DNA from 3 places in the Desulfurispora sp. genome. Region 2 is predicted to be linked to each of the others. Evidence: riboswitches for the same ligand, from Rfam matches in the RefSeq annotation. Region 2 holds a riboswitch; each other region holds the start of a gene.
The links. A riboswitch is a leader RNA that binds a small molecule or an ion and turns the genes downstream of it on or off. The one in region 2 is predicted to bind cobalamin.
Positions count from the first base shown of each region.

Region 1: it holds a riboswitch for cobalamin, as region 2 does, so the genes downstream of both, ACUVTU_RS08085 (S-layer homology domain-containing protein) here and ACUVTU_RS10155 (DUF2162 family putative transporter) in region 2, are expected to answer to the same signal.
Region 3: it holds a riboswitch for cobalamin, as region 2 does, so the genes downstream of both, cobT (nicotinate-nucleotide--dimethylbenzimidazole phosphoribosyltransferase) here and ACUVTU_RS10155 (DUF2162 family putative transporter) in region 2, are expected to answer to the same signal.

Region 1 is NZ_JBRAJI010000025.1:19,633-25,376, reverse strand. Features, by position in the region: gene ACUVTU_RS08085 (S-layer homology domain-containing protein) at 1-2,096, opposite strand, end outside; cobalamin riboswitch at 2,373-2,611, opposite strand; gene ACUVTU_RS08080 (DUF134 domain-containing protein) at 2,731-3,204, opposite strand; gene ACUVTU_RS08075 (formate--tetrahydrofolate ligase) at 3,611-5,371, opposite strand; gene ACUVTU_RS08070 (thioesterase family protein) at 5,431-5,744, opposite strand, start outside.
Region 2 is NZ_JBRAJI010000037.1:19,948-25,691, reverse strand. Features, by position in the region: gene ACUVTU_RS10175 (sensor histidine kinase) at 1-1,022, opposite strand, end outside; gene ACUVTU_RS10170 (response regulator transcription factor) at 1,205-1,873, opposite strand; gene ACUVTU_RS10165 (hypothetical protein) at 1,983-2,348, opposite strand; gene ACUVTU_RS10160 (hypothetical protein) at 2,506-3,126, opposite strand; cobalamin riboswitch at 3,487-3,687, shown strand; gene ACUVTU_RS10155 (DUF2162 family putative transporter) at 3,927-4,631, shown strand; gene ACUVTU_RS10150 (MotA/TolQ/ExbB proton channel family protein) at 4,628-5,302, shown strand; gene ACUVTU_RS10145 (DUF2149 domain-containing protein) at 5,253-5,573, shown strand; gene ACUVTU_RS10140 (cobaltochelatase subunit CobN) at 5,592-5,744, shown strand, end outside.
Region 3 is NZ_JBRAJI010000018.1:25,983-31,726, forward strand. Features, by position in the region: gene ACUVTU_RS06610 (aspartate carbamoyltransferase catalytic subunit) at 1-474, opposite strand, end outside; gene pyrR (bifunctional pyr operon transcriptional regulator/uracil phosphoribosyltransferase PyrR) at 624-1,181, opposite strand; gene ACUVTU_RS06620 (ArsR/SmtB family transcription factor) at 1,392-1,706, shown strand; gene ACUVTU_RS06625 (arsenite methyltransferase) at 1,781-2,590, shown strand; gene cobT (nicotinate-nucleotide--dimethylbenzimidazole phosphoribosyltransferase) at 2,592-3,668, opposite strand; cobalamin riboswitch at 3,738-3,928, opposite strand; gene fni (type 2 isopentenyl-diphosphate Delta-isomerase) at 3,949-5,037, opposite strand; gene ACUVTU_RS06640 (S-layer homology domain-containing protein) at 5,018-5,744, opposite strand, start outside.

The sequences.
Region 1 (5,744 bases), on a different contig from region 2:
CTCAGGCCGGTGGCTTCCAGCGCTCCCAGGGCGGTCAGCCCCCAGCGGCCGCCGGCTTCCACCTCCACCAGCCCGGGGCGGAAAAGCAGTTCTCCATCCCGGCCCTGCACCGCAATGTACACCTTGACGGCAGCAGTAACCGTCCCGCCGCCACTGCCGCCGCTACCACCCCCGCCACTTTCGCTGCTGCCCGCACTGTCCGGCCAAGCCAGCACAGCGGTCAGCACCCAGGTGGCATCCATGGTGTTACGGGCAGCCCCGAAGGTACCGTCGGCCGCGTTATAGCTGTTTTGCCGCAGGTAATCCAGCGGGGTTTTACCGGCGCTGTTCTTCCAGCGGGCGGCATCTTGACCCAAGTGTTTTAAAGTGAGCAGCAGCTCGGCGTTGTCCACCGCCGGGTCGTCAAAAGGGGTGGCATATACGCCGCCATCGGCCTGCTGCAGGCCTTTCAAGTAAGCCAGTCCCTTTTGTACCGCCTGCTGCACCGCCGCCTCCTGGTAGCCGGGCAGATATTTCAGGACCCGCAGGGCCTGGGCGGTGGAAAGAAAGTCGGGGTAGTATTGATCAAAGGTTTCCCCCCAGGAGCCGTCCGCCGCCTGTTTGCTCAAGACATAAGCGCGGGCGGCGCTCTGGTCAATCTGGCCCAGCTGTCCGGTCTCGCCCAGGGCCAGCAGCACCCAGAAGTCGCTGTAGACGCTGTTTTCAAAAGAACCGGCCCCGGCACCCTCCTTAATCTGCCGCCCGGCCAGCAGGCTGGCCAGCCGCTCTTTCAGCTCATTCTGCTCCGGCCAGTGGTTTAACGCCTGCAGGCACCCGGCCAGGGTCTTGCTGCGCGATTTCACTGTCAGCTCGGTCGCCGGGCGGTTATTGGCCAGGGCGGCCAGCAACACCTCGGCGCTGGCAAAGGTGCTGTCATACTGCACCCGGATGGCCCCGGTATCACGATCCTGGATGTCCTTCAGATAGATAAAACCAGCCTCAATATCTCGGGCTACCTCACTGCCCGCCGTGCCGGCGGTGGAAAAGTAGCTCAAGGCGGTCAGCACCTGGCCGGTCAAATCGGCCTCCTCGGGCTCATAGCTGCCCCAGGCTACCCCGGCTGCCTGCCCCCAGGAGTTCTGATGGGTGTGTTTGTAGCGGTTCAGATAGGCCAGGGCGGCCTGCTGATCCAGCCCGGATAGTTTACCGGCCTGGCCCAGTGCGGTCAGCACCAGCACATCTTCATAGATGCTGTCACCAAAATAAACCTGCCCGTTTACCGTTTGCTGTTTAGTCAGAATGGCCCCGGCCAACTGGTTGACCAAATCATGCTGCGGCTCCACCGCCACCACCGCCAGCAGGTGTTTGGCCAGTTCCCCCGCTCCCAGGCTATCGCTGCTGCCATAAGCCTGCTCAGCCGTGCTCAGCACCTGGTCGTACAAACTGCCGGCGCTTGCCCGCCATTTGTCCGCCTTAAGATCCTCTCCGGCTACTGCCAGCGCCTGCACACAGCGATAGTCAAACTGCCCGGCGGCAGCGTACTGCCCGCTGTTTTTCTGATACTCACTGTGCAGGTAGCCCACCGCCCGGGTGATAGCCCCCTCCAGCACACCGCTTTCCCCATCTGGCAGCCAGTTTTTCTTTCGGGCTTCCGCCAGGGCCTGCAGGGCCGCTTTGGTGCCATAAAGGTTGGCGTAGGGACCGAAACTGCCGTCCGGGTTCTGGGTGCCCATGATATAACTGACCGGCGAAACCCGGTCGCCCAGTAGTCCGGCCAGCACCACCAGCCGGTTTTGCAAACTGGCGTCACCGGCCGTGCGTTTGGCCGCCGCCGTCCATTTGCTGCCGCCCAGCTCCTCACCGGCCAACAGCAAAATATGGGCGGTGTAGCCGTCCAGATCCTCACCGGCGGCAAAACGCCCCTGAATAAACTCCACCGCCTTGCTCTTGAGCTGCTGATCGCCAATCTGGGCGGCCGGTGCCCTGGACGGGGAGAAAAGACCCGCCAGAACCAGCAGCAGGGCCAGAAAAACCGGCCATACCGCCCCCGTACACCCTCTTGCTCTGCTACAGGCCGCGCGGTTAAACACTCCCTTAAATCCCGCCAGCTGCCCCATTGCACATACCTCCCACAAAATTACTCATCTATTTTTACCCACCGGCTTACCCCGCCGGCCGGGGAGTGGAAAAAAGAATGGTCCCGGCGGAACGGCTGTCCCGCCGGTGAACAAGAGGAGAAATATAAGGGTAGGAGATGAATGATAAGGATGGGGTTAAAAATTAAAGCCCCGCTTTCCCGTAAAGGAAAGCGGGGCTTTGTCTGCACCTAGAAAGCTACCCGGTAAGTAACCAGGTAAACGAGCAGCCCAGCACCGGCCTTTCCTCGGAAGGCGATACTGCATTCCGCCCAGGCAGGTCTCCTGACTTGTGGATCCACACCGCTTTTAGCTCCAGCCTTCCCGGGCACCCCGCCATTACTGGCCGGGCTCATCGCCCAGTGACTGCCGCCCCTTGGGGACGGTGGACTGCGCTAAAAGGGCTCCCCACTTACAGTGGCCGGACCGTCCGGGATTTGCACCCGGTTCCCTTTTCACCCCGGCAAAGCCGGGGCACCTGCGCGGTAGCTATATAATTGTCCAAACAACCAGAGTCGCTCTACCGGCCTCACACCGGCCAGCGTCCCTTGCCAGCATCATACCACCTATTTGCCGGGCTGTCCAGAGGGTATTTGAACAGAATTATAATAATATTTCACTCCAACTCCTTCTCCCGCCCGTCCTGCCAGCGGTGGCAGTTGAAGGGCGTACCGTCCAGGTTGATGCGGTAGATGTCCCGCTCGGCACACTGGGGGCATTTCATTTCGGAAAAACGCTGGCCCTGACCGCAAGGAATTTCCCACTCGTGGTGGCAGCGGCTGCATTTGAAGCGCTTCATCACCAGCTGGAAGTGGCCGCCTTCCATGCGGATGGCTTTGCCGTTGACCAAAGCATCGGCAATTTTGCTGCGGGCGGCAATGAGAATGCGGTGGTAGGTGGGGCGGGAAACGCCCATTTTTTCGGCGCATTCTTCCTGCTCCAGGCCCAGCAGGTCTTTTAAGCGAATGGCCTCTACTTCCTCAATGGTCACAGTAACCTCGGAAAGGGCGCTTAAGGGCACCCCGGCCGGCTTAAAGAAGGTCAGTTCTGGAATGTATTCCACGCGGCGGCACTTGGGCGGTCTGGACATGAGCTTTTCTCCTCCTGCTATAAGTTTCAGCTAAAAATTTGTTTTGCTTATGTTTTTATCTATGCACATAAACACCTACATTATAGATGCCCGCCCTTCGCGTGTCAATAATTTTACTTGCGTCCGGATAATATTTTTGTCCATTCAATGCCCCAATAAGACCATTACGGCCTGTTCATCAATGTAAACAATCATACACATAAATTATTAGGCTTTACAGCGTCTTTATGCACCATTGTTCCCGCCCACTCGCCCGCACATTTTTCATACATTTCACTGCCTATATCCTGCCCTGAGCAGACAAAATGACCCCTTTGGCGCTACCCGGTCATATAAAAGCCCCCGGCCAAAAATCCGGGGGCTTTTTTCTGTATCCAGGGGGTGATCAGGTTATTAACGCCAGTCTTTAGAACAGACCCTTCACCGCGCCGGTCTCCACATCCACGTCGATACGGCGGAAGGCCGGGTCGGAGCTGGTGCCGGGCATCAGGCTGATGGTACCGGTCATGGGGCAGAGGAACTTGGCGCCGGCAAAGATGAGCACGTCGCGCACCGGCAGCACCCAGCCCTTGGGCACGCCCTTCAGGTTGGGGTCGGCACTTAAGGAGAGGTGGGTCTTGACCATCATAGTGGCAAAGTCTCTGTATTCGGGATTTTCCTCGAACATCTTGGCCTTGGCTTCGGCTTCCGGCGTCCAGGTCACGCCGTCGGCGCCGTAGACTTCGCGGGCGATGGTTTCCACGCGCTGGCGCAGCGGCATTTCCAGCGGATAGAGGAACTTGAAGTCCACTTTTTCGTTGCAGGCGTCGATGACCGCGTCGGCCAGCTCCAAGGCACCTTCGCCGCCCTTGAGCCAGTGCTCGGACAGGGCGCAGCGGGCGCCGGCCTGCTCGGCATAGCGGCGCACCATGGCAATCTCTTCCTTGGTGTCGGTGTGGAAAGCGTTGATGCACACCACGGGGTTGATGCCCGCTTTACGCACAATGCCGATGTGGTGCAGCAGGTTGGGAATACCCTTTTCCAGCAGCTCCAGGTTTTCCTTGGTGTATTCTTCGGGCAGGGGACGGCCCGGCACTACTTTGGGACCACCGCCGTGCATCTTGAGGGCGCGGATGGTGGTGGTGACCACGGACACGTTGGGAGTAAGCCCGCTCATGCGGCACTTGACGTTCCAGAACTTTTCAAAGCCGATGTCGGCAGCAAAGCCGCTCTCGGTGATGTGGTAGTCGAACATCTTCAGACCAATGCGGTCGGCGATGATGGAGGACTGCCCGATGGCGATGTTGGCGAAGGGACCGGCGTGCACCAGGACGGGCTGGTATTCGGCCGTGCTGATCAGGGTGGGGTTGATGGCGTTGCGCATGAAGGCAGTCATGGCGCCGGCCACTTCCAGGTCCTCGGCGGTCACCGGGCGGCCCTTTTTGTCGTAGGCCACGATGATCTTGCCGATGCGCTGGCGCAGATCCTTGAGGTCGGTAGCCACAGCCAGGATGGCCATCAGCTCGGAACTCACGGCAATGCCGAACTTGGACTGCATCATGTAGCCGTCCATCTTGCCGCCGATACCAATGATGATGTTGCGCAGGGCCTGAGCGCAGAAGTCGATGACCCAGCCCATCTGCACGTTGGTGGGGTCGATGTCCAGGCGGCGCAGGTTGCGCTTGGCCAGCTCGGCATCGTCATAGTTGCGCTCATGCTGCATGCGGGCGGTCAGGGCCACCATGCACAGGTTGTGGGCGTTGACGATGTCGTTCAGGTCGCCGGTCAGGCCCAGAGAGAACTCGGTCATGGGGATGGCCAGCGCGTTGCCGCCCCCGGCCGCGGTGCCCTTGATGTTGAAGGTGGGGCCGCCGGATGGCTGGCGAATGGCTGCGCCCACATTCATGCCCCGCTTGCCCAGACCTTCGGTCAGGCCCATGGTGGTGGTGGTTTTGCCTTCGCCCAGCGGAGTGGGGGTGATGGCGGTAACGTTGATGTACTTGCCGTCCGGACGGCCTTCCAGCCGCTTGATGATCTTCATGAAATCCAGCTTGCAGATGCGGCCGTAGGGGATGATCTCATCCTTGTCCAGGCCCAGCTTCTCCGCCCACTGCATGGGGGTGGGCATGTTCTTCTCCGCCAGTTCGGCAATCTCATAGTCCTTGAGCTTGGTTGCATCGTAGGGCATACTCTTTTCCCTCTCCCTTCCAGAAATGGTGATATGGATTATTCCGGCCCGGCCGCGGCCTAACCCAGTTTGGCCGCCGCCCGGCTTAAAAACTTGTCCACCTGCACGATGAAACGTTCATGGATCCCCTGGCCCACCAGGTCCTTCTCGTCCCGCGCCTCCACCCGGAAGACCAGGCGCCGGCCGTCCACCTCCACCAGTTCCGAGGTGGCGGTGACCTGCATACCCGGCGGTGTGGCCGCCAGGTGCTGTACATCCACTTTTATTCCCACCGTGGTCTGGCCGGGCGGCAGGTAGGGCTGCACCGACTGGAGAGCCGCCTCCTCCATCAGTCCGATCATGGCCGGGGTGGCGAAAACCCGGATGCTGCCGC
Region 2 (5,744 bases):
ATCTCCGGCCGCTGCAGGCGATAGTGGTTCTGTACTTCTTCCACTATCCGGCTTAACTCAACCTGTTCCACCACCCGGGCGGCGCCTGCTCCCGCCAGGTAGTCCAGCCTGGTCAAATATAAAAGCTGGCCCACCAGTTTTTCCAGCCGCCGGCCTTCCTGATCGATTACCTGCAGGCTGCCGGCCAGATCACCCCGGGGGAAAATGCCGTCGGAGATAGCCTGGACATAACTGCGGATGATCATGACCGGCGTTTTCAGCTCATGAGAAATGTTTTGCAGCATGGATTGCTGGGCGGCATCCTGCTTCACCAGCTGGCGGCGCATAGCTTCAATTGAAGCGGCCAGGCGCCCAATCTCGTCACCCCGCTCCAATTTAAGCGGTTCATGCCAGTCCCGCCCGGCGATGCGCCGCACGTGGCTTTCCATCTGCACCAGCGGCCGGGTGAGATGGCGGACGATGAGCAGTGAAACAAACCAGCTCACCACCAGAGCAATGCCTGCGTAGAGCATGAAGTTGAGCAAAAGAGTGCTCACCAGCTGCTCCTCCTCGGCCCGGCGCAAGAAGGAGATCTGGTAAATGGTTCGCCCGTAAACTACCTCCCGGCGCACGGCATAGCGGATGGCCTGACGGTCGTCCAGACCGGACCGGCTCTGGTAAAGCTGGTACGGGGCGCTTTGCGCCACAGCATGCTGCTTAATTTCCTCCAGCAAACGCGCCGGCAGGGCCTCCTGCGCCCCGGGCGGCAAAGTGGTGCCGTCATCCAGCAGGGTAAAGCCCCGCAGGCGCAGACCCTGAATGCTGGCATAGGGCGGCAGGGACTCGGTCGCCGGTACCCGGGGCGGCGGCGGGTGGGGCTGGAGCAGCAGCGCGCTGAAAAAGCCCCTGACCATGGCCGGCATCAAAAATAGCGCGGCAATATACAGAAAAAGACTGACCGAGGAAATGGCCAGCCAGATTTTCCACTGCAGGGAAAGGGACCGCCAGAGCGGGAATCCCCCACTGAGCCACAACCTGGGCAAACTACTCCCACCCTTCTTCAAAGACAGCCGCTCGTACCCTCTCCGCGCAGGTCCCCAATTCATTCCCAACCATCGCCCGGCTGCCGGCCCTGTCCCTGCTGCAGCGGGCACATCAAGCAGATTCTGGCCCGGTACGCCGCACCGCCTTCCGGCATCAGCCCACTGCAACGCTCCATGGCCCTTTAGCGTACCGTCATCCGGTAACCAAAACCATAAATGGTCTCAATGCGCAGTTCGGGCAGCTTTTTGCGCAGGCGGCGCACCAGATCGTCCACCGAGCGATCGCTGCCCACATAATCCTCACCCCAAACATGGCTGATAATCTGCTCCCGGGAAAGAGCCATCCCGCGGTGCCGGGCAAAGAAAAGGGCCAGGTCATATTCCTTGCTGGTCAGGTCCATGACCTCGTCCCCCAGGCGCACCTCCCGCCGGGCCTCGTCCAGCACATAAGGAGAGAGAGGGATCAAAGCCACCCCGGCCACCTCCCGGGCATAGACCCTTTCCAGCACGCGCTGGGCCCGCACCACCAGTTCCCGGGGCAAAAATGGCTTGGCCAGATAGTCGTCACTACCCATCTCCAGTCCTACGATGCGGTCAATGTCGGCATCGCGGGCCGAAATATAGATCACCGGCACATGCTGATCCCGGGCCTTGATCTGCCGCAGCAGCTGGTAGCCATCCATGCCAGGCAGCATAATGTCCAAAATCCACAGGTGCGGCTGCTCGCCCGCAGCCGCCAGGGCGCTTTCGCCATCCAAAAAGCTGTGCACCTGCCAGCCTTCCTTTTCCAGGTAGGTAGTTAATATCCGGTTCAAATCGGGCTCGTCCTCCACCAGGAATATGCGGTACAAATTGTTACCCCCCCGGCCAGCACAGGAATATTCCTGCTGTTTGAGCAGTTTGCTGTCCCGCCAATTACCATCCCGGTTAACCAACCTGCACAAAGCATTGTGAATGTCACTATAAATGCATCAGTACCAGCAGCACCAGCAGACCCGCTAACCAGCAGTGCAAACGCAGTGGTATAGCCTTATTTTGCCGGTACACAGCAAGCAGCACCACCAGCAGCGTCACCATCCAGGCCAGCACACCCGAATAGATCGCTGCACCACGGTGGGTCAGCCAGCCCCACCCACCAGACAACATCAATAGTCCATGCCAGGCCAAAATAACCAGCCCGCCAAGAGCAATGCGGTGATGGATGCGGACCAGGGTATGCCGTAAAGAGCCGGCCACAGAAGAAAGGACCGGCAAACGGCGTAATAAAAAGGGCAGACAAGTGCCTAAAAGCAAGAAAATTCCCATCCAACCCAGTAATTCTTTCACGAAACCCACCGCTACTAAACTTATTTTCTCTTATACCCATAATATAACATTTAACAACAGCCAGGCAACCGTAACCCAAAGCGGATGCCGGTTGCCTGAAGAAGGGGTATATGCAAGCCACCAACCGGGGCAGCATTACGGTAAATCCATTTAATCTCTAGTTATTACCTGCTGATGTGCTGCTGTTATTGATCTTTTCCTGCATCAGCTGGTTGCGCTCTTTGAGCATTTGCAGGGCCTGGGGCAGCAATTCCTTTATTTTGGCCTCATCACTGCTGCTGGCTGCCTTCATCAGCTGGCCCAGCAGATTGTGCCCGGCGCCATCACCTCTGGGACCACCCGGCTGCTCCGGCAGGTATTTGTCCAGGCCCAGTTTGGCCAGCTCTTCTCTGGCCTGCTCCCGGGTCAGCTGGCCATCCCGCACCCTGTCCATGACCTCTTTCAGCTGGGCTTTTTGCCCATCAGTCAGTTGAGACATCCACCGGGGCTCTTTTGAGGGCAGGGACTGGCGCAGTTTCTCCTGTTCAGCCAGAGCCTCCTGCCATTCACTTAAAGATTCGGGAGTATACTTCTGCACCAGTTCCAGCAGCTTTTGCTGCATTTCCTGCTGTTTGGCCGGATCCCCCTTGAAATGGCGGCCCGGAAAGGCCATACCGGCTATTTTACCCGCCAGACCAGCACCGCCGGCGTTGCTGGTAGATGTAGCCATGGCCACACCGGGCACCATGATGGACAGAGCCAGCGCCGCAACCACAGTCTTGGTCTTCCAGTTGGACATTTCACATTCCTCCCTCGTAAATTTTGGTGTTGTCCCTGGCCTGCTCTTACTCTAAACCGGGATTGTGGCAGAAATTCAGAGGAAATGTGAAAAATTATGAAATCGGAGCGGGGAGCAAAATCCTCCTTGTGCTACTTAAAGGCAATACTTACTATTATTAACATTGCCACACAATTTGCGGATACAGAATTATGATAAAATTGCAAGAAAAAAAGAAAAAAAAGCAGCGCCAATTGCCCCTACAAAGCTGGTTGCTCATTGACTTTTTCTGCAGACATATGGTAGCTTACTATAAGTATCCTGAGGATAAATTTTCCTCTCCCTTGCCCAACGGGGGCCCCGCGCCCCACCAACAACCCCATACGCATACCGCGAACAGGTGCCCTGGCGCAGACCCAACCGGCCTGCGCCAGGGTGAAAAGGGAAGCCGGTGCAAATCCGGCGCGGTCCCGCCACTGTGACGGGGAGGAGCTGGCACAAAGCCACTGGCCCATCAGGCCGGGAAGGCGTCAGCCTCCAGTGATCCGAAGCCAGGAGACCTGCCTGTTCGCTCAAACACCGCACAGCCTGCGCGGAACAGGGAGGTGTTATTTTTGCTGCCTGGCACTGCCCGCTTCACCCGGGCCGGACCACAACCCTCCAGCTCCTGACCCAAAGGCGCGGAGGGTTTTATGTTTTCCCCATTTAGTGAACTACCCCTTTCTTCGCCTTGCGAAAGGCACGGGCTACCCGGACAAGGCGAATTTGATGCTTTCCTGCTTCATCCGGGTTAGTTAAATTAATTGCGGAGGTGCACCTGTTTGCTGCTTGCCCTGCTCGCCTTGCTACCTGCCACTTTACTGCTGGCCCTGAAAAGCGGCCTACTGCTGGGCACAGTACCTCTGGGTCGGCGCCAGCGTTGGCCCATGGCCGGATCTCTGGCGCTCATTCTTTTACTGGCTGCCCTGAGTGCAGAGCAATGTCACCAGCAACTGGCCGCACTGGTAGACAAATATACTTTCCACATAGCCACCCTTAGCGGGGTTTTATTGCTCTACCTGGCAGCAGCCAGCCGCACCCCGGCTGGCCGGCAGATCTGGCCCGCCCTGCTGCCCTGCCCGCTTTGCGTGCTAGCCCTGGCTGTTTCCAGCACCCTGCTGTCGACCCGTCTGCAAGTGTCCGCTCCCGGGCTGGCCACAGGCACCGCCCTGTTCTATTTGCTGGTCACTCTTAGCAGCAGCTGGCTTTCTCAAAAGCTGCTGCAAAAATGGCAGATTGATCTGGAAAGTGCCTTGCAATTTCTATTGCTGGCCCTGGGCTCCTTCACCCTGTTTTGCGTCTTTGCCATTCCCAATCTGGTGGCCGCCATGCATATGCCCTTTCAGCCCCTGGAAATCGCCCCGCCCGACCAGCTGGTGGCCGTAGCGGGTGCCAGTCTAATTATACTGCTCCTGGGCTACCTGGGAGAAAAACACCGCTGGAAGTCCCGGAAACATTCCACAGTGCCAAATGAGGTGAATCCATGACCGTTGCCGGTACCGAACATCTCACCCGGTTTTTGCATGTCATTGGCCAGAGTCTGCTCATACCCTGTCTGGCCATCTTGCTCTACTTTGTGCTGCAGGCCCTGCTGGAAGCCGGCACTTTGCTGGGCGAGCTGGGTCAGCGGCGCAAGTCCGGTCAGCTGGACGCAGCAGCTCTGCTCAGCCAGCTGCGCCAGGCCCAGGGGCAAATTGCCGTACTGCCGCTAGATCAACTACCGCCCACACTGGCGCAACCCCTGGCCCGCTACAACGACTTGGCCGGCCCGGATCTCGCCGGCCAGCGACCGCTGGCCAGAACCCTGCTGGAAGAACAGGAAAATTTGCTGGCCCGGCGCTGTGAAAAAACCGAGCTGATCGCCAAAATGGGGCCCTTGATGGGCCTGATGGGCACCCTGATCCCCCTGGGCCCGGGCCTGGTAGGACTGGGCAAAGGTGACTTCAGCCAGCTGGCCAGTTATCTGATTGTTTCTTTTGATGCAACTATAGTGGGCATTTTTGCCGGCGGCATCGCCTTTTGCATTGCCAAGGTGCGCCGCCGCTGGTATGGCCACGACCTGGCCATTTTAGAAGCCTTACTGGAAACCGCTATCGAGGTGAAAGAAAATGTTGCGCCCGAAATCAAAAAGCTGGCAACAAGCGGAAGAAGAATTTAACCCTTTAAGCAGCCTGGCCAATCTGGCCGATGTGATGTTTGTCTTCAGCGTAGGGCTAATAGTCGCACTGGTCTCGGTCTGGCAAATCCAGCCCTTAAGCCAGAGCGGCACTGCCCCCAGAGTGCGGGTCATTGATGCCACCCGGGGCCAGGAAATTAAAGATCTGCCCGGCTGGCAAAGCCAGGGGGGCAGCGGCTACCAGGAAATGGGCACTGTTTACAAAGACCCCCGCACCGGCAAATTAATCCTGATTCAAAGCGAATCTCCATAAAATTCAGGAGGGAAGAACTTGTCCGCTTTATCCAAAGACCGGCCGTTTAATAAACCCCTGCTGCCCACCAACCCCCGGCCCCGGCTTATAGTACGCCTGCTCACTATTTACCTGCTGCTGGGAATTTTGCTGGTAACCGGCCCGTCCGCCCTGCCAGCTGAAGAACAAAGC
Region 3 (5,744 bases), on a different contig from region 2:
GGTCAGGTCGGCCAGCCGCCCTTTCTTTTCCCGGATGGTAAACAGGTCCAGCAAAGCCTGGGTGGGGTGTTCATGGGCTCCGTCACCGGCATTGATTACAGCACAGTCCACCTTTCGGGCCAGCAGGTGGGGCGCTCCGGCCATGGGGTGGCGCAGCACCACCGCGTCGGCCCCCAGGGCCCGCAAAGTGGCGGCCGTGTCGATCAGACTCTCCCCTTTGGTCACACTGCTGGCCGCGGTGGCAATATTCACACTGTCGGCACTGAGGTGCTTGGCGGCCAGCTCAAAAGATGTGCGGGTGCGGGTGCTGGCCTCGTAAAAAAGGTTGATCACGGTCTTGCCCCGCAGCGCCGGCACCTTTTTAATGGGACGCCCCAGAATCTCCTTCATGGAGGAGGCAGTGTCCAGCACCAGGTTGATTTCTTCCCGGGTCAGCTGTTCCAGACCCAGCAGGTGCCTGCTTTTCAAAGGCATGGTTTTCACCTCTCCAGCATGAACTAAAAGGCATAAAAATAAGCCCCGCCACCGGCGGTATCGCACCGCCGGCAGCCGCAGGCCGGCAAAAGGAATAACGATCATCCGCCCCCCTTGCCGGCCTCTCCGGACCGTCTTTAAAGGATGGGTCATCCCGGTATTTCCATAATCTGCACCATGTCCTGTCCGTCAATTTCGGTCAGGTTTACGGCGACCACTTCCCGGGAGGAAGTGGGCACGTTTTTGCCTACATAATCGGGCCGGATGGGCAGTTCCCGGTGTCCCCGGTCTACCAGCACCGCCAGCTGAATCAGGCGGGGCCGTCCCAGATCCACCAGCGCATCCAGCGCCGCCCGCACCGTCCGGCCGGTAAAGATCACGTCATCCACCAGCACCACTTTTTTGCCGTCAATGGGAAACGGTACCTCGGTGCTGTGCACCACCGGCTGGGTGGCCAGAGTGCTCAGGTCGTCCCGGTACAGGGTGATATCCAGGATTCCCACCGGTACTTCCCGCCCCTCGATCTCCCGGATGCGTTCGGCCAGCCGCCGGGATAGCGGTACACCGCGCCGCCGGATGCCCACCAGCACCAGATCCGCCGTGCCCTTATTGCGTTCAATAATTTCATGGGCAATGCGGGTGATGGCCCGGCGGATGGCCTCTTTGTCCATGATCTGCGCCTTGGGAACCAGGTTGTGGAACATCATTTCTCACCTGCAATCAAAAAGCCTGCTTACCGCCGGTAAGCAGGCCAGACTAACCTTGCTCTGTTCATACCTTACCGGCCTCACGGGACCGATGTTAAAGGAGTATATAGGCATTTGTTAAAGGGTACCATATCAGCAGCAGAGCTGTCAAACATAAAATAATTTAAGCTGCTGATTGCTAACATCAATATTATTTGATATGATATAGCCATGTTGAACAGCCAGAAAATAGCCCGTGCCCTGAGCGACCCGCTGCGTTATCAGATTTTACTGCTGCTGGCCCGCACCAGTCCGAGCTGCTGCCCCGCCCCGTTCGGCGCAGACGGCGCTGCTGGCCTGTGCAACTGCGAAATCATGGCCAGGATGAACCTGATTCAGTCGCGGGTTTCCTATCACATGAAAGAACTGGTGGAAGCCGGCCTGGTCACCGAAAAACCCAGCGGCAAGTGGAAGTATTATTTTTTAAACCGGGAGGTGCTGCAACAATTCATCCGCCAGCTCCAGCAGGATTTTGATCTGGAGTAAATTTTTTTGGGCTTACACATCAATAAAATTTGATGCGTAGAATAAAATACCAACCCACGGGAGGTACTTGTTTAATGAAAGAAGACATCCGCAACTTCGTACGCCGCAAATACGCCGGTGCCATCCAGCAGAAGCAGGGATGCTGCAGCAGCACAGCAGGTGGTTGCTGCAGCGGCGGCGAGTTCTCCTGCGACCCGATCACCGCCGGCCTGTACCAACCGGAGGAAATTGCCGGCCTGCCCGAGGATCTGATCGCCTCCTCCTTCGGCTGCGGCAACCCCACCCTGCTGGCCGACCTGCAGCCGGGCGAGGTGGTGCTGGATCTGGGCAGCGGCGCCGGCCTGGACGTGCTGCTCTCGGCCCGACGGGTAGGTCCCACCGGCAAGGTCTATGGCCTGGACATGACTGATGAAATGCTGGCCACCGCCCGGGCCAACCAGCAGCGGGCCGGGGTGGACAATGTGGAGTTCTTGAAAGGTTACATTGAAGACATCCCCCTGCCGGATAACAGCGTGGACGTGATTATCTCCAACTGTGTGATCAACCTTTCCGCCGACAAAGACCGGGTGCTGGCCGAAGCCTACCGGGTTTTGAAGCCCGGCGGCCGGCTGGCGGTGTCCGATATTGTGCTCACCCGCCCCCTGCCTCTCCAGGTGCAGCAGGATCTGCTGGCCTGGGCGGGCTGTGTGGCCGGCGCCCTGCTGCAGGAAGAATACAGAGAAAAAATGGTGCGGGCCGGATTTAAAGACATCTCCATCCAGATCACCCGCACCTATGATTTCACCGACCCGGCAGCCGCCAGCATTCTGCCCAACCTGAGCGAAGCCGAGAGGCGGGATTTAAACGGTGCCGTGGCCAGTGCCTTTATCCGGGGCTACAAATAACTCAGCTTAATTCGGCCGCTTTGTCCCTGTCCACGTCGGATACGCCGGCATCCTGGAAGCTGGCCATGCGGGTGAGCATCCCCACGGCGGCTTCCAGCAGGGGCATGGCCAGGGCGGCCCCGGTACCCTCTCCCAGGCGCATATCCAGCTGCAGCAGCGGCTTTAAGCCCAGGTGTTCCAGCATCAGGCGGTGTCCCTGCTCTCCCGAGAGGTGAGCCGGGATCAGATAGTCCCGGCAGGCCGGGGCCAGGGTGGCGGCAATCATGGCGGCGGCGGTGGAGATAAAACCGTCCACCAGCACGGGTTTGCGGTGGGCCGCTGCCGCCAGCACCACTCCGGCCAGGCCGCCGATCTCCAGTCCGCCCACCCTGGCCAGCACATCCAGGCCGTCGGCCGGGTCGGGCCGGTTTACGCGCAGCGCGCTGTCCACGGCGGCAATCTTGCGCGCCAGCACTTCATCATTGACAAAGGTGCCCCGCCCGGTGGCTTCCGCCGCCGTAAGTCCGGCCAGGCAGGCCAGAATGGCGCTGCTGGGCGTGGTGTTACCAATACCCATGTCACCCAGTGCCAGCACATCGGCGCCGGCCGCCACCTGCTCCCCGGTTACCCGGATGCCCACCTCCAGGGCAGCCACCGCTTCCTCCCGGCTCATGGCCGGACCACGGGCGATATTGTCCGTACCGCTTTTTACTTTTAATGATAACACACCGGGAATATCCACCGGCACTTTGACGCCCACATCCACAATGACCAGCCTGGCTCCCACCACCTGGCTGAAGACGCTGACACCCGCCACCCCGCCGGCAAACGCCCCCAGCATCTGGTAGGTGACCTCGGGCGGGGCAATGCTCACGCCTTCCTCCACCACACCGTGGTCGCCGGCCATCAGCACAATCACTTTGTTTTGCACCGGCGGCCGCAGACTGCCGGTAATGCCGGCCAGCTGCACCGCCAGTTCCTCCAGGCGGCCCAGACTACCGGGCGGCTTAATCAGGCTGTCCACCCGCTGCCGGGCTTTTTCCATGGCCGCGGCATCCAGCGGGGCAATGGCGCTGATAGTTTCCTGAAGCAATGACATAGCAGTTACCTCCCCTGTTAAAAATAAACAGTCCACGGCTACAGCTAGCCGTGGACTTTACCATCATCCAGCGGATTACACCGGCAGGCAGGTCTCCTGACTTCCGGATCCACGCGCCGCGCCGCCTTCCCGGCCCGGCACGGCCAGTGGCTGTAAATGGCGCTTTGCTCCCCGGTTACAGTGGCGGGTCCGTCCGGGATTTGCACCCGGTTCCCTATTCTCTGTCCTGAAAGGACAGCACCTGCCGGTGTTAGATATTGTATAATGATCAGGCTGTTTTTTACTTTCTACAGAGACCGGTTTTTTCCTGCTCGGCCAGTAGATCTTTTTTGCCCCAGCGGGTGATATCCACCCCTCGGGCCGCCAGCCATCCGGCGGTGGCACCGGTAATCACTAGCGGCAAACGGGCCAGTTGTTCCACCCGGGCGGCGCCGAGCAAAAACATCACCCGGCGCATGCCCAGGAGCAGATCATCAACATAAGCGCAGAGGGACTCCTCGGAATGGTAAACCGCCTGCAGCAGCGGACGGGCCATGCCCACCAGCCGGGCCCCGGCCACCAGCGCCTTGACCATATCCAGGCCAGTGCGCACCCCGCCCGAAGCAATGATGGTCACGGGCAGTTGCAGGTCCAGACACTCCAGCAGAGCCGCCGCCGTGGGAATACCCCAATCGCCCAGCTCGGGCCACAGCGCACCCCGCCGGGCCAGCTCAATTTGCAAGAAGTTGGTACCACCCCGCCCGGCAATATCAAAACAGGTGATACCGCCGGCATACAGGCGGCGCACCACATCCCGGGAAAGACCCGACCCCACTTCTTTGACGATTACGGGTACGGTCACCTCCCGGGCAATCCGGAAGATATTCTCGGCCACCCGTCCGAAATTGGTCTCCCCTTCGGCCATGGCCAGTTCCTGGGCCGCGTTCAGGTGCAGCTGCAAACCGTCCGCCGCCAGCATTTCCACCGCCTGGCGGGCCTCTCCGGGATGGCAGGTGGCGCTCAGGTTGGCCAGCACCACCCCGGACGGGTTTTCCTGCCGCACCACCCGAAAAGTGTGGACAACCGCCGGATCCTCCAGGGCGGCTTTCTGGGAACCCACCGCAATGGCCAGGCCGCGGCGAGCGGCCAGCCGGGCCAGGGCCCGGTTGATGGGCAGTGTTTTTTCGTGCCCGCCGGTGAGGGCGTTGATCAAAAGCGGTGCGTCCAGCCGTTTACCCAGAAAGGAGCAGGAGAGATCAACATCGGCCGGTTCTATTTCCGGCAGGGCATTGTGCACCAGCAGCAGGTCCGGAAACCCGCTGGTACCGGCTTCCTCCGGCTGAGCCAGCGCCTGTTCGATATGCTGGATTTTACGGTGCTGGCGGTCCAATCATCTCGCCCCCCGGTGAGTTCTGACCACTGCTGCCGGCAGCACCCTGCTCCGCCTGCTCCGCCGCCTTGCCCAGGCCCTTTTGCAGAATACGGTTGATCACCACAGCGGTTTCCGCCCGGCTGGCATTTTGCTGCGCGTGCACTTTGTTCTCGGCATCACCCCGGATCAAGCCGGCACTGCCGCAGGCCAGTATGGCCGGACGCGCCCAGGCGGGAATGGCGGCCAGATCGGCAAATGCCGGGGCGTCCGGGCTGGCGGCAGGCAGCTGGAGCACCCGGTTCAGCACTGCTGCCATCTCGGCCCGGGTGAGCAGGCGGTCGGGCTGAAACGTACCGTCGGGAAAACCGGTCAGGTATTTTTGTCCGGCAGCAAAAGCCACATAGGGTGCCGCCCAGTCCGGTATCCCGGCCCGGTCCTTAAAGGGCAAAGCGACACCTTTTCCGCCGGACTGGTTCTGCTGTCCCCAGCCCAGAGCCCGGCCCAGCATGGTCACAAACTGGGCCCGCGTCACTTTTTCCGCCGGCAGAAAGAGTGTTGCACTCACACCGCTGACCACCTTCAACTGGTACAGGTTGTACACTGCCGGATAGGCCCAGTGTTTTTCCTCCAGATCAGTAAAAGGCAGGGGAGCCTTGATGGTAAACGGAACAGTTATCCTCTGGCTGCGAAAACCTATCTTTATTTCTCCCTGCCCGGACTGCTCT